DNA from 2 places in the Bacillus sp. K7 genome. Region 2 is predicted to be linked to the other one. Evidence: predicted binding sites of a transcription regulator. Region 2 holds the regulator's gene; the other holds the start of a gene.

Region 1 (7,641 bases), 750 kb from region 2:
AACGGTTCTATATCGGATTTGAACAAGATGAGAATATTGAAGTGACTAAAAAAGAAATCTTTACTTTCTTAAAACGGAGCTTAGCCACAGTGTAAAAAATGACTGGTAATACCGCTCATTTTTTACTGACATAAAAATGACTGACGTTCATTCATAAAATGAGAGGTGTTTATTTTGAACTGGGTGCTTGTTTTGATTGCAGGACTTTTAGAAGTGGTTTGGGCCTCTTCCCTCAAACATGCCGATTCGCTTTTGGATTGGATCATGATTTTGATTTTGATCGCGATCAGCTTTATGCTGTTGATCCGCTCTTATCGAAAAATCCCCATGGCCGCGGCGTACACTGTATTTGTCGGAATCGGAACCGTCGGAACATATATCACCGGCTTTGTTTTGGGCGAATCCTTCTCAGCAGCGCAAATGTTCTTTTTAGCTTTATTGCTGGCCGGCATTTTAGGAATGAAGCTCTTCACGAAAGAAAGCAAAACACAGTCGGGAGGTGACTCGTAATGGCATGGTTTTTATTAGTCGTTGCCGGCATAGAAGAAATTATAGCTGCCGTCGCCATGAAATATATAGATGGAACAAGAAAAAAGTGGCCGATCATAGTAATGACTGTTGGATTTGGCTTATCCTTTTACTGCCTTTCACAAGCGATGCAGATCCTGCCTGCTGGAGTCGCTTATGCCGTCTGGACCGGCATTGGCAGCATTGGCGTATCTGCAGTCGGCTTTATCTGGTTTAAGGAACGTTTTCAGCTTTCACAGCTGATTTGTCTTGGCCTTATCCTTGCCGGTGTCATCGGCCTGCGTCTTACGTCTTCATCATAAAATAAAGGCATATACAACTGTATATGCCCCAGATTGTTGTTTCGTTTTAGGATTTTGTCATCTTTTCAGCGTGATTGAAAACCCTTGAAGTCTAGGAAGGACGAGCATCGGAGCAGACTTTCACAGGATATGATGACGGCGGCGTTTAGGCAGGACGCTTAAGCATTTAGCCGCCGTTCCTTTCGTCATTCGTGAGCACCGACGCGCCAGGCCTGACAACGAATGCGAGGGTTTGTCGACACGCTGAGGCATATACAACTGTATATGCCCTTGCCATTAAGCCTCGTCTTGATGGTTGTGAAGATGAAGCGGCGGCGGGATGAGCCAGCCTTTATTTTTTAGCAGCCTTAAGTATTTTGCACCGGTTGCCGCTTTAGAGATATGGAACTGCCCAAACATCATGGCAATATCCTCGCGAATTGACTCTCCCATGATTTTGCTGCATGTCACTAGCCCTGCGGCATTTTGCGCTGCTGATGAGACTGCCACATCCGGATCGAGAAACCGCGCACCCGGCGGAATATCATTCAGATCCGCAGCCGGCGGTTCAGGAGAAGCCGGCGGGAGCGCCACCCCGTTTTCCTTCAGGATGCTGCTGACTTGTTTCACTTCATCTTGGCACTTTTCAATGGACTCACGAAGCAGTTTTTTCAAATCGTCATCACCGACATGATGCAATAACATCTGGTAATTGCCGATCATTTTGTTGCCTGCCATCACATAACTCCACAAGCTGAAAACCTCACCATAATGCATCGGTTCCTCTTGCGGATTTCCGCTTAAAATACCCATATTTCATCCTCCTTGCAAATGTCAATATCGCACATCTCTAACGTGCCCAGCAGGAGGAAAATATATGTATCGAAGAGAAAAATTTTAACATCAAACAAAAAAGACAAGAGCGGCAAAATGCCAAACCCTTGTCTTTCTGCTGTTCTATTGGACGCGCTCGGAGGGATTCGAACCCCCGACAGACGTGGTACCGGAAACCACCGCTCTATCCAACTGAGCTACGAGCGCATATGGACTGCGTAATGAGAACGTCAGCACAACCCATTATACGATAAGTTCATCCAAATAACAACCCTCTATTTCAGCAGACCGTTTTTTCATCTATCACATCATCTTATTTGGCAATCTGGCATACGATGGTTTGAACCCTTGTATTTTTGGGGAAAATGGGAAAAAGAGAAGACTTTGCGTGTCAAGCCAGCTTTTTGTTTGACCTTTATTGACCAAAAATGTATCATGTAACTACATACTTACCTAAAAGGTGAAGGAGGAGCATTATGAATTTAATACCTACAGTCATTGAACAAACGAACCGCGGGGAAAGAGCGTATGACATTTATTCTCGTCTATTGAAGGATCGTATCATCATGCTTGGATCTGCGATTGATGACAACGTTGCGAACTCCATCGTGTCACAGCTTTTATTCTTAGAAGCGGAAGACCCTGAAAAAGATATTTCTATTTACATCAACAGCCCGGGCGGCTCAATTACAGCCGGTATGGCGATCTATGATACCATGCAGTTTATTAAGCCGAAGGTATCTACCATTTGTATCGGTATGGCTGCATCAATGGGCGCGTTCCTGCTTGCTGCCGGAGAAAAAGGCAAACGCTATGCGCTACCAAACAGTGAAGTCATGATTCACCAGCCGCTTGGCGGTGCGCAAGGTCAGGCGACAGAAATTGAAATTGCCGCGAAACGCATTCTCTTGCTTCGCGACAAATTAAACAAAGTTCTTGCTGAGCGTACTGGCCAGCCGCTTGAAGTGATCGAACGCGACACAGACCGCGATAACTTCAAGTCTGCTGAAGAAGCGCTCGAATACGGCTTGATTGATAAAATTCTGACTCGCAACACAGAAGAGCAAAAGTAATACTGTAACCTGCAAGAGCTATGTCTCTTGCAGGTTTTTTCATTACTTTTAGATTTCCGTCCACTTTTTCTCTAAAATCGGATACGAGTAGTTCTGCATTTGCTCAATTAACTCATCCGGCCGTGAAGAGCTGTGGATCAGCTTAAGGTGCGAGTCGTTAGAAAACCCTTCTTGAATGCTGTATTTGATCATTTTCATCATCGGTTCAAAATATCCGTTGACATTGTACAGTCCGATCGGCTTTTTGTGGATGCCGATCTGTGCCCAGCAAAGCACTTCAAACAATTCTTCATATGTACCGAAACCGCCCGGCATGGCGATAAAACCGTCAGCCAGCTCGCTCATTTTGGCTTTCCGTTCATGCATCCCGTTTACTTCAATCAGCTCAGTCAGGTTTTGATGGACAACCTCCCCGCTGAACAAACCGCTCGGCATGACCCCGATCGCAGTCCCGCCGTTTTCCATTATTGCGTCAGCAATCGCGCCCATCAAGCCTACGCGGGAGCCCCCATAGACAAGGCCGATTCCCTGCTCAGCCATGTAGGCGCCAAGCTCTTCCGCTTTTCGTTTATACGCTTCATTTCCCCCCGGGTTTGACCCCGCAAATACACAAATGGTTTTCATTTTTTCATCTCCGTATCTATATATCGTGCCAGACATTCAAAAATACACTATATATTGTCCCATCTTCATGTGATAATATCAATATGAAATACATAAAGAATGCGGAGTGATGATGGTGCAGCTGGCTGATGCGGAGAAATGGATGAAGGAATTTTACGAAAAAAGAGGCTGGACAGAGTACGGACCGTTTATTCGAGTCGGCTTTTTAATGGAGGAAGCCGGTGAACTGGCCCGTGCTGTCAGAGCATATGAAATCGGGAGAGACCGGCCTGATGAGAAAGAGTCGACACGTGCTGAGCAAAAACAAGAATTGATTGAGGAAATGGGAGATGTCATTGGAAATATTGCCATCCTTGCTGATATGTACGATGTCTCCTTAGAAGAGATCATCAAAACCCACCAAGAAAAACTGACCAAACGTTTTGAGCATGCATGAAAAAGCGGCCGCAATGGCCGCTTTTTTTAACCTGTGATTTCATCATGATGATCAAAGAAATGCTGTTTTCCTATTTTGTGAAACAGGCCTGTTTTATGCAGCAGCTCCTTCGGCTGCGACTGCAATCCTACAATCATCAGCTTTCCGTTGTGGCGTTTAATTCGGTTCATAATGTTCCCAAGCACTGCTTCAGCCGACGTATCCATGTAGTGCACCTTATTCATGTGCAGAATAAGGGTCTTCGGCTTTTTCTGCACATGCTCCAGCAGTGAAGATTCAAGCGAATCAATGGACCCAAAAAACAGCGGCCCTTCTATAGTATACATGCTGACAGACGGGTCTTCTCTCTTTGCCGCATTCGCCAAAACAGGATGCGATTCCTGATTGTGGATGCGGGTCGCTTCGCTCATTCTTCTGATGAAGAACACAAATGCGAGGAGCAAGCCGGTTGCCACACCGACGATTAAATCAAACAGAACCGTTAGCGCAAAGGTCGCCGCCAAAATAAAGGAATCAGCGGTCTTCAGTCTCAGCATATTCGCGACCTCCTTGCGCTCACTCATATTCCATGCGACGACCATGAGGATCGGCGCCATACTGGCAAGCGGCACATGCGATGCATAAGGCGCGAATACGAGCAGGACAAGAAGAACGACTACACCGTGAACGACGCCGGAAACAGGCGAAACCGCTCCGTTTTTAATATTGGTCGCCGTTCTGGCGATCGCTCCCGTAGCCGGGATTCCACCGAACAGCGGCGCAGCCATATTCGCAATCCCCTGGCCGACAAGCTCCTTATTGCTGTCATGCTTTGAGCCCTTCATGTTATCAGCGACCATCGCGGACAAAATCGACTCAAGGCCGCCAAGAAGCGCGATGACAAGCGCCGCCGGAAACAGCATCACCATTTTATCCAATGTCAGCTCAGGAAACTGAAATTCCGGCAAATGACGGGGAATTTCTCCATACGTTGATCCGATCGTTGCCATGCGGTCAGGGAAAAAGACAACCGCGACCAATGTCGAAATAAGAAGCGCCAATAAAGCGCCGGGCACTTTCGGCATCACTTTCGCGGATACAAGCAAAATGACGAGCCCAATCACCGCTGTCAAAATGGCATACACGTTAAAGGTGCCAAGGTTCTGTGCAATTTCAAACATATTGTGATGAAAATTTTCATGTTTCTCAACATGACTCAAACCAAGAAAGTTAGCGATTTGCTCTGTAAAGATCAGCACGGCAATCCCGGCTGTAAAACCGACGATAACAGGTTTCGGCACGAATTTCATTATTTTTCCGAGCTTAAACAGCCCGAACAGCACCAGCATCACTCCCGCCATAAACCCTGCGATCAACAGGTTCTCAAAGCCATACTGCATCACAATGCCAAATAGAATCGGGACAAAGGCGCCTGTAGGACCGCCAATTTGATATTTGGAGCCCCCAAACAAAGAAATACAAATCCCCGCCACAACAACAGTGTACAGCCCGTATTCAGGCTGAACTCCCGAGGCAATGGCAAACGCCATCCCTAAAGGAATTGCCACGACACCTACTACGATACCTGCAATCAAGTCTTTCTGAAATTTCTGCAAATTATAGTCCTTGAATCTCCCTGAGAATCGCATATTTTGCTATAACCCCCTTATGATTGAGTGTTTATGAGCTCAGTTTCATAACCGTTAATGACCACATCAAGTTTTCCTGTTTCAGGGTGAATGACAAGACCGTGAACCGGCACCTGTTTCGGCAGCAGCGGATGGTTCTTGATCAAATTCACACTGTGGGAAACGCTTTCTTCTACGCTGTGAAAACCGGTCAGCCATGTTTTCAAATCAAGTCCGGCGCTCGCCAGCAAATTCAGGCAGCTCTCTTCCACTCCGCGTTCCTTTGCTTTCTCGAGAATCGAGGACGCATTCAGTCCAGACATCCCGCATTCATGGTGGCCGACAATGCACACCTCTTGAGCCTGCAGTTCATAAATTGCCACCAGTATGCTGCGCATCACGCTTCCAAATGGGTGAGAAACGATGGCTCCCGCGTTTTTTACAATTTTAGCATCGCCGTTTTTCAGTCCCATTGCTTGCGGAAGAAGTTCGGTGAGCCGTGTATCCATACAGGTGACAATGACGAGCTTTTTTGAAGGAAATTTTGTCGTTTTGTACGGTTCATACTTCCTCTCTCTGACAAACCGCTGATTGTGTTCCAAAATTGATGTTAAAGAAACCATTTTGATTCATCTCCCATCCATATGATATTGCAAGCCTTCTTACCCAGCTTACAGTAAGGAATTATAGCATAGGAACACGAAGTGAAACGGCTTTCAAAAAAAGACACTATAAATGGACGGTAGAAACAAAACATACACATTTATATCTTTCAAAGATAATAAAATTTATATTTATTGAATCCTATAGTCTGGATTCAGCTCGCATAATCGTGGTTTGTCTGACAAAAAATATAGGTGAATTCAGATAATTAAAAAACTTTTTTAAGCAATTTTAACTGTTTACCCAGTTTTCAGATTCATTTTAAGTTCAAAAGAACCAGAAATTAAATTGAACACAGCTATCATTTTAACAAATATTTATTTCCGATATAATAAAATAGACAACAGCCATAAAGGGGGAGCCTTGTTGAAACCATTTGTATTCATCACTAAACCGATTCCTGAAGAGATTGAATCATTCATCGGTGAACATTGCCGTTATGAAATATGGAGGGAGGATACGCTTCCAAATGACGTGCTATTTGAGAAATTAAAAGAAGCAGAAGGGCTTTTAACGTCAGGAACGTCCGGGCCGTCAATCAATCGTGAATTGCTTGAACATGCGCCAAACCTCAAGGTGGTCAGCAACCAATCCGTAGGCTATGATAACTTCGATATAGAAGCCATGAAAGAAAGAGGTGTCGCCGGCACTCATACACCTTATACACTGGATGACACAGTTGCGGACTTGGCCTTTTCTCTGATTCTATCTTCCGCCAGACGTGTTGCTGAACTGGACCGATTCGTCAGATCCGGAAAATGGGGAACAGTTGATGAGGAAGCGCTTTTCGGCATTGATGTTCATCATCAGACATTAGGCATTATCGGGATGGGCAGAATCGGTGAACAAGCCGCAAAACGCGCCAAATTCGGCTTCGATATGGAAGTGCTTTATCATAACCGCCATCGCAAACAAGAAACGGAAGACAGCATCGGCGTCAAGTACGCTGAGCTTGATACATTGCTCGAACAGTCTGATTTTATTCTGCTCATTACGCCGCTGACTGATGAAACGTATCACATGATAGGAGAACGCGAATTTAAGATGATGAAGAACTCAGCAATTTTCGTCAATATTTCCCGGGGAAAGACAGTTGATGAAAAAGCATTGATTCGCGCCCTTCAGGAAGGCTGGATTAGGGGAGCCGGCCTAGATGTATACGATAAAGAGCCTGTCACACAAGATAATCCGCTCTTACAGCTAGATAACGTCACGCTGCTTCCTCATATCGGTTCCGCAACAGCAAAAGTGCGCTTCAACATGTGCAAACAGGCTGCCGAAAACATGATCGCAGCCCTCCAAGGGCAAACACCGAAACATCTCACAAAAGAATTTCAATAATAAAAAAACATCCGGTCTGATACAGACCGGGTGTTAAAATGGGATATGCTGCAGAACGGCACGCTTATAGATGTGGCGGGTGACAAGATAATATACCGCCTGAAACACAAAATAAACGAAGATGACCAGTACGGCCTCCAGAAATAAGTTTGAAGACAGCATATTGCTTAACGCCGCATACGCAAATCCTGCATGAATGGTACCCGCAATAAATGGGATGAAGAACAAAAACCCCATTTGTTTTCCTAGAATGG
Region 2 (7,641 bases):
ATTGAGCTGAAACTTGCAGTAACAACGTGGACTTTCCGATACCGGGGTCACCGCCGATTAACACGAGTGAGCCTTTAACGACTCCCCCGCCGAGCACCCTGTTAAATTCGCCAAGCTGGGTTTTAACACGGGGTTCTTCTGATGTTTCAATTGTTGTAATAGGTGAAGGTTTCTGTACAGTTTGAACAGAATGAGAAAAAGCCGCTCTCCGATTGGCCGGTGCCTTTTTCATCATTTCTTCCACCATTGTATTCCAAGCACCGCAGCCCGGACATTTCCCCATCCATTTTGGAGACTCGTAACCGCAGGATTGGCAGATGAATTTCGATTTTGTTTTAGCCATATATAGTGTAAGACCTCTCCCTTGTTCTATTTCATGATATGAAAGTGAGGCATACACTTACATGCTGTATGCCTCATTTTCGTCTTCTATATTAATTCGTTTTAGCAGTCGTTTTTACGACAAATTCGCCGTCTTCTACATCGAGAACGATGTGCTGTCCTTTATGAATATTTCCTCTTAGGAGTTCTTCAGATAAACGGTCCTCGACATGTTTTTGGATAGCTCTTCTTAACGGACGGGCACCGTATTCCAGATCAACACCCTCTTCCGCTACTTTTGCTTTTGCAGCATCTGTCAATTCGATAGAAAGGTCCTGCTCTTTCAAGCGTTTCGTCAATTGATCAGACATTAATGAAACGATTTCAGTCAGGTGTTTTTTCTCAAGTGAATGGAAGACGATGATTTCATCAATCCGGTTGATAAACTCCGGTCTGAACGCGCGTTTCAGTTCACCCATCACTTTATCTTTCATGTCTTTATGATTTTGCGTCTCATCTTGAACATTAAAGCCGACATATTTATTGCGTTTCAGCTCACTTGCCCCGACGTTTGACGTCATAATCAGGATCGTGTTGCGGAAATCGACTGTACGTCCTTTAGAATCCGTCAATCGCCCATCTTCAAGAACTTGCAGCAGAATATTGAAGACATCAGGGTGTGCTTTTTCAATCTCATCAAGAAGCACGACAGAGTAAGGTTTTCTTCTGACTTTCTCTGTTAATTGGCCGCCTTCATCATATCCCACATATCCCGGAGGTGAACCGACAAGTCTTGAAGTAGAGTGTTTTTCCATGTATTCCGACATATCAATTCTGATCATGGCTTCTTCATCACCGAAAATAGATTCAGCAAGTGCTCGCGCAAGCTCTGTTTTCCCCACACCTGTAGGGCCTAAGAAAATGAATGAGCCGATTGGGCGTTTAGGGTCTTTTAACCCTGCTCTTGCGCGTCTGACTGCTTTTGCAACGGCGACAACCGCTTCATCCTGGCCGATGACACGGGAGTGAAGAATGCTCTCCATATTGAGAAGCTTATCTGTTTCCGTTTGGGCGATTTTAGATACAGGCACCCCAGTCCAGCTGGCTACAACCATCGCAATATCATCAACAGTAACCTCTGAGTTTTCCTGCCCTTGCTTCTCTTTCCATGATTTTTTCGTATCCTCTACTTGCTCGCGCAAGCGCTGCTCAGTATCACGCAAGGAAGCCGCTTTTTCAAACTCTTGGCTTTGGACGGCCGCATCCTTCTCTTTACGAACCTCATCAAGCTTCTGTTCAAGCTCTTTTAAGTTAGGAGGCGTTGTAAAGGAGCGGAGTCTAACCTTCGAGCCCGCTTCGTCAATCAAGTCAATTGCTTTATCTGGAAGGAAGCGGTCAGAAATATATCTATCGGAAAGCTTAACCGCAGCTTCAATGGCATCATCAGTGATAGAAACACGGTGGTGGGCTTCATATCTGTCACGCAGACCTTGTAAAATTTGAATACTTTCATCTGCAGATGGCTGATCAACCTGGATCGGCTGAAAACGTCGTTCCAATGCTGCATCTTTTTCAATATATTTACGGTATTCATCAAGAGTCGTCGCGCCAATACATTGAAGTTCGCCGCGAGCAAGTGAAGGTTTTAAAATGTTAGATGCATCAATGGCACCCTCTGCTCCGCCCGCTCCGATTAAGGTATGGAGCTCATCGATGAATAGAATGATGTTTCCTGCCTGGCGAATTTCATCCATGACTTTCTTCAGGCGATCCTCAAATTCACCGCGATATTTAGTGCCGGCAACAACTGTTCCCATGTCTAATGTCATCACACGTTTATCACGTAAGATTTCTGGAACCTCGTTATTAATAATTTGCTGTGCCAACCCTTCCGCGATTGCCGTTTTACCTACACCTGGCTCACCAATGAGTACAGGGTTGTTTTTCGTTCTGCGGCTTAACACTTCGATCACACGCTGAATTTCCTTGCTTCTCCCGATTACAGGATCTAGGCTGTCTTCCTTCGCAATAGCAGTTAAGTCCCTTGCCAAGCTATCAAGCGTAGGCGTATTCGCATTGCTGTTTGTTCCTGTCGCTGATGATCCTGTTTCATTGCTTCCAAGAAGCTGGAGGACTTGCTGTCTTGCTTTATTTAAGCTGACACCAAGATTATTCAGAACTCTTGCAGCAACACCTTCTCCTTCGCGAATCAGCCCAAGAAGAATATGTTCTGTTCCAACATACGAATGACCGAGTTTTCTTGCCTCATCCATTGAAAGCTCAATGACTTTCTTAGCTCTAGGAGTGTAATGAATCGTTTGGGACATTTCCTGTCCGCGACCGATCAAACTTTCAACTTCTTTTTGAATTTTATCTGAACCAAGTCCAAGCGCTTCTAGAGCTTTAGCAGCAATCCCTTCTCCTTCTCGTACCAGTCCTAATAAAATATGCTCAGTGCCAATGTTATTATGACCTAATCGAAGTGCTTCTTCCTGTGCAAGCGCCAATACTTTTTGAGCTCGTTCTGTAAATCTTCCAAACATCATATCGATTCATCCTCCTGTCTTTTCCCATTCATTTCCAAGTGAAGCCGTTCTCTGATAAGAGCTGCTCTTCGAATGTCCCTTTCATTTGGACGCAAAGCGCCTCCCGAATACTGCTGTAAAAATCCTGGCTGTGTCAAAATCATTAGTTCATTAAGTATGTTGCTTGAAAGTCCTTTAATAATGCCTAGATCTATGCCTAACCGGACATCTGAAAGGCACTTTGCAGTTTCTTTCGTTTCTATCATCCGGCAATTGGACAAGACTCCGTAAGATCGATACACACGATCCTCAAGTTCAATCTTAGAGGTTTGATAAAGGGCTTCTCGGGCAGAACGTTCTTGTTCAATCAGCTGGGCAGCAACACTGTTAAGGTCATCTACAATATCCTGTTCTGACTTACCAAGCGTGATCTGATTTGAAATTTGAAAGATATTTCCTACTGCTTCGCTGCCTTCCCCATAAATTCCTCTAACAACTAAGCCTAATTGATTAATTGCCGGTATAATTCGATTTATTTGCCTAGTCAAAACCAATGCCGGCAGATGCATCATGACTGAAGCCCTTAAACCCGTACCTACATTTGTAGGACAGCTGGTTAAGTATCCTCTTTGTTCATTGAATGCATAATCAACTTTTTCTTCAATCCAGTCGTCAACCTGGTTTGCGGCTTTCATTGCTTCTAAAAGCTGAAACCCGGGAAAAAGACACTGAATTCTAATATGGTCCTCTTCATTTAACATGACGCTTACTTCTTCATTTTCAGAAAGCAAACAACCGCCAAATGGAGATTCTGTCAGATTCGGACTGATGAGATGTTTTTCAACAAGTACACGCTTTTCTAAAGGCTGTGCATCATGCATTCTGATCAGAACGAATTTGCCGATTCCGGGAATTTCTTGTTCTGAAAACTGATCTTCAAACTGCTGTATGATGGATGAGGCCTCTTCATTGGAATACCGCGTAGGGAACCGTATTTGTTCAAAGTTCCTTGCTAAACGTATGCGGCTGCTGAGTACAATGTCACTTTCAGGTCCTTTCTGCTTCATCCAACTGCTCAGTGCGTCCTGAATAAAATGCTTTAGCGACATTACCCCTGTTCCTCCTCACTATCTGTACTCTTGAGTGATTGTTCTAATGAACGAATTTGATCTCTCACATGAGCTGCGTTTTCAAATTCTTCTTGGTGAATTAAGGATTCTAATTCTTTTTTCAGCATGTCAATCTGCCGTCTGACATGAAGATTGCCTCCAATGCGTTTCGGTATTTTCCCAGCATGAACGGTGTTTCCGCTGTGTACTTTACGTAAGATAGGTGTAATGTTGCTATGAAATGTTTTATAACATTCAGAGCATCCAAAACGGCCCGTTTTTCTAAACTGCTGAAAGGTCATTCCGCATTTTGGACAAGCAGATATTTGTTCTGATTGACTGAACATTTGAGTTCCTGCTTTTTGGAATGAAGAATCCATGTTCAGCAAACCTGAAAGTAAATTATGAATAGAGAAACCGTGATTTGCACTTATACCATATGAATCACTATTTTCTTTGGCACATTGTTCACAAATATGAACTTCTTTTTTCTCTCCGTTATCAACCTTTGTAAAGTGAAAAGTGGCTGGTCTCTCGTGGCACTCTTGACAAATCAATCTTTTCACCTGCTTATTTTAATTTTAAAGAAGTCAGCATAGCCTTCATCATTCTCGCTCTTAATTCATCACGTTCAGGCAAGTCAATGTGTAAAACCGAGCGGTCCATCACGCTGACCATCATTTTTGCTTCTCTTTCTGAAATCACCTTGTCTTCTAATAGCCTTAAAATAATGTCATCAGAGGCTGCTTGAGACAAATGGGTATTAATTTGTGAAATAATATTATTGATCAGGACAACTTCACTATTCATTTTAATCTTAATGATTCTGATGTAACCGCCGCCCCCGCGTTTGCTCTCAACGATATATCCTCTCTCGCTTGTAAATCTGGTGTTGATGACATAATTTATTTGGGAAGGAACGCATTGAAATTTATCTGCAATTTCGCTTCGTTTAATCTCTAAAATTTCCTTGCCATTTTGATCTAACACGCGTTTTAAATATTGCTCAATGATGTCAGAAATATTATGTCCCACTCAACCCCCTCCTTTACTGACTTTGACTATATTTGACTTTAATCTTACTATAAGGCGTTTCTCGAGAATTTTCAACTTTCTCGCTCTATCCTTTATTATTTCCACTTTACCGGCCTATAAAACCTGATTGCCGGTTTAAAATTCAGGGTAAAGTTATTATATTATACAATCAAATCAAATTTTATGATACAACAAACTAGAACACAAAAAAGAGCAGCTCTGATGAGCTGCTCTTTTTCAATTACTTGTGCTTGGCGGCGTCCTACTCTCACAGGGGGAAACCCCCGACTACCATCGGCGCTGAAGAGCTTAACTTCCGTGTTCGGCATGGGAACGGGTGTGACCTCTTCGCTATCGCCACCAAACAAATGCCTTCATGATGAAGGTACTGGGCGTTTCTCACAGGATGTGAGAGCCCTTAGCGGAGTTTCTTTCCGCCTTTTAGAGAGTGTTCTCTCAAAACTAGATAACAGATGTGACATCAATCAAAATGTGGTTAAGTCCTCGATCGATTAGTATCTGTCAGCTCCATGTGTCGCCACACTTCCACCTCAGACCTATCAACCTGATCATCTTTCAGGGATCTTACTTCCTTGCGGAATGGGAAATCTCATCTTGAGGGGGGCTTCATGCTTAGATGCTTTCAGCACTTATCCCGTCCGCACATAGCTACCCAGCGATGCCCTTGGCAGAACAACTGGTACACCAGCGGTGCGTCCATCCCGGTCCTCTCGTACTAAGGACAGCTCCTCTCAAATTTCCTGCGCCCGCGACGGATAGGGACCGAACTGTCTCACGACGTTCTGAACCCAGCTCGCGTACCGCTTTAATGGGCGAACAGCCCAACCCTTGGGACCGACTACAGCCCCAGGATGCGATGAGCCGACATCGAGGTGCCAAACCTCCCCGTCGATGTGGACTCTTGGGGGAGATAAGCCTGTTATCCCCGGGGTAGCTTTTATCCGTTGAGCGATGGCCCTTCCATGCGGAACCACCGGATCACTAAGCCCGACTTTCGTCCCTGCTCGACTTGTAGGTCTCGCAGTCAAGCTCCCTTGTGCCTTTACACTCTGCGAATGATTTCCAACCATTCTGAGGGAACCTTTGGGCGCCTCCGTTACCTTTTAGGAGGCGACCGCCCCAGTCAAACTGCCCACCTGACACTGTCTCCCCGCCCGATAAGGGCGGCGGGTTAGAAGGTCAATACAGCCAGGGTAGTATCCCACCGATGCCTCCACCGAAGCTGGCGCTCCGGTTTCCAAGGCTCCTACCTATCCTGTACAAGCTGTACCAACATTCAATATCAGGCTGCAGTAAAGCTCCACGGGGTCTTTCCGTCCTGTCGCGGGTAACCTGCATCTTCACAGGTACTATAATTTCACCGAGTCTCTCGTTGAGACAGTGCCCAGATCGTTGCGCCTTTCGTGCGGGTCGGAACTTACCCGACAAGGAATTTCGCTACCTTAGGACCGTTATAGTTACGGCCGCCGTTTACTGGGGCTTCAATTCGCACCTTCGCTTACGCTAAGCGCTCCTCTTAACCTTCCAGCACCGGGCAGGCGTCAGCCCCTATACTTCGCCTTACGGCTTCGCAGAGACCTGTGTTTTTGCTAAACAGTCGCCTGGGCCTATTCACTGCGGCTCTCTCGGGCTTGCACCCTAACAGAGCACCCCTTCTCCCGAAGTTACGGGGTCATTTTGCCGAGTTCCTTAACGAGAGTTCTCTCGATCACCTTAGGATTCTCTCCTCGCCTACCTGTGTCGGTTTGCGGTACGGGCACCTCTCACCTCGCTAGAGGCTTTTCTTGGCAGTGTGGAATCAGGAACTTCGCTACTATATTTCGCTCGCCATCACAGCTCAGCCTTATGGGAAACGGATTTGCCTATTTCCCAGCCTAACTGCTTGGACGCGGATATCCAATACCGCGCTTACCCTATCCTCCTGCGTCCCCCCATTGCTCAAATGGTGAGGAGGTGGTACAGGAATATCAACCTGTTGTCCATCGCCTACGCCTTTCGGCCTCGGCTTAGGTCCCGACTAACCCTGAGCGGACGAGCCTTCCTCAGGAAACCTTAGGCATTCGGTGGAGGGGATTCTCACCCCTCTTTCGCTACTCATACCGGCATTCTCACTTCTAAGCGCTCCACCAGTCCTTCCGGTCTGGCTTCACAGCCCTTAGAACGCTCTCCTACCACTGTTCGAAGAACAGTCCGCAGCTTCGGTGATACGTTTAGCCCCGGTACATTTTCGGCGCAGAGTCACTCGACCAGTGAGCTATTACGCACTCTTTAAATGGTGGCTGCTTCTAAGCCAACATCCTGGTTGTCTAAGCAACTCCACATCCTTTTCCACTTAACGTATACTTTGGGACCTTAGCTGGCGGTCTGGGCTGTTTCCCTTTCGACTACGGATCTTATCACTCGCAGTCTGACTCCCAAGGATAAGTCATTGGCATTCGGAGTTTGACTGAATTCGGTAACCCGGTAGGGGCCCCTAGTCCAATCAGTGCTCTACCTCCAAGACTCTTACCTTGAGGCTAGCCCTAAAGCTATTTCGGAGAGAACCAGCTATCTCCAGGTTCGATTGGCATTTCACCCCTACCCACACCTCATCCCCGCACTTTTCAACGTGCGTGGGTTCGGGCCTCCAT

Evidence for each region. Region 2 encodes CtsR, which represses protease genes until heat stress. Its sites were predicted from a motif close to ATGGTCAATAAAGGTCAAACA; they were not measured.
Region 1: clpP (ATP-dependent Clp endopeptidase proteolytic subunit ClpP) is a predicted target of CtsR. The motif match lies at 2,049-2,069, and genes of this name have one in related genera.

The regions. Positions count from the first base shown of each region.
Region 1 covers NZ_CP096406.1:3,236,984-3,244,624, forward strand. The annotation lists gene M1D98_RS16580 (TetR family transcriptional regulator) at 1-95, shown strand, start outside; gene M1D98_RS16585 (DMT family transporter) at 175-510, shown strand; gene M1D98_RS16590 (DMT family transporter) at 510-830, shown strand; gene M1D98_RS16595 (DUF3231 family protein) at 1,107-1,622, opposite strand; tRNA gene M1D98_RS16600 (tRNA-Arg) at 1,775-1,850, opposite strand; gene clpP (ATP-dependent Clp endopeptidase proteolytic subunit ClpP) at 2,120-2,716, shown strand; gene M1D98_RS16610 (LOG family protein) at 2,765-3,340, opposite strand; gene M1D98_RS16615 (MazG nucleotide pyrophosphohydrolase domain-containing protein) at 3,456-3,776, shown strand; gene M1D98_RS16620 (SulP family inorganic anion transporter) at 3,803-5,404, opposite strand; gene M1D98_RS16625 (beta-class carbonic anhydrase) at 5,422-6,006, opposite strand; gene M1D98_RS16630 (2-hydroxyacid dehydrogenase) at 6,410-7,387, shown strand; gene M1D98_RS16635 (ABC transporter permease) at 7,421-7,641, opposite strand, start outside.
Region 2 covers NZ_CP096406.1:98,176-105,816, reverse strand. The annotation lists gene radA (DNA repair protein RadA) at 1-343, opposite strand, end outside; gene clpC (ATP-dependent protease ATP-binding subunit ClpC) at 435-2,867, opposite strand; gene M1D98_RS00570 (protein arginine kinase) at 2,864-3,955, opposite strand; gene mcsA (protein-arginine kinase activator protein McsA) at 3,955-4,512, opposite strand; gene ctsR (transcriptional regulator CtsR) at 4,526-4,990, opposite strand; rRNA gene rrf (5S ribosomal RNA) at 5,240-5,355, opposite strand; rRNA gene M1D98_RS00550 (23S ribosomal RNA) at 5,483-7,641, opposite strand, start outside.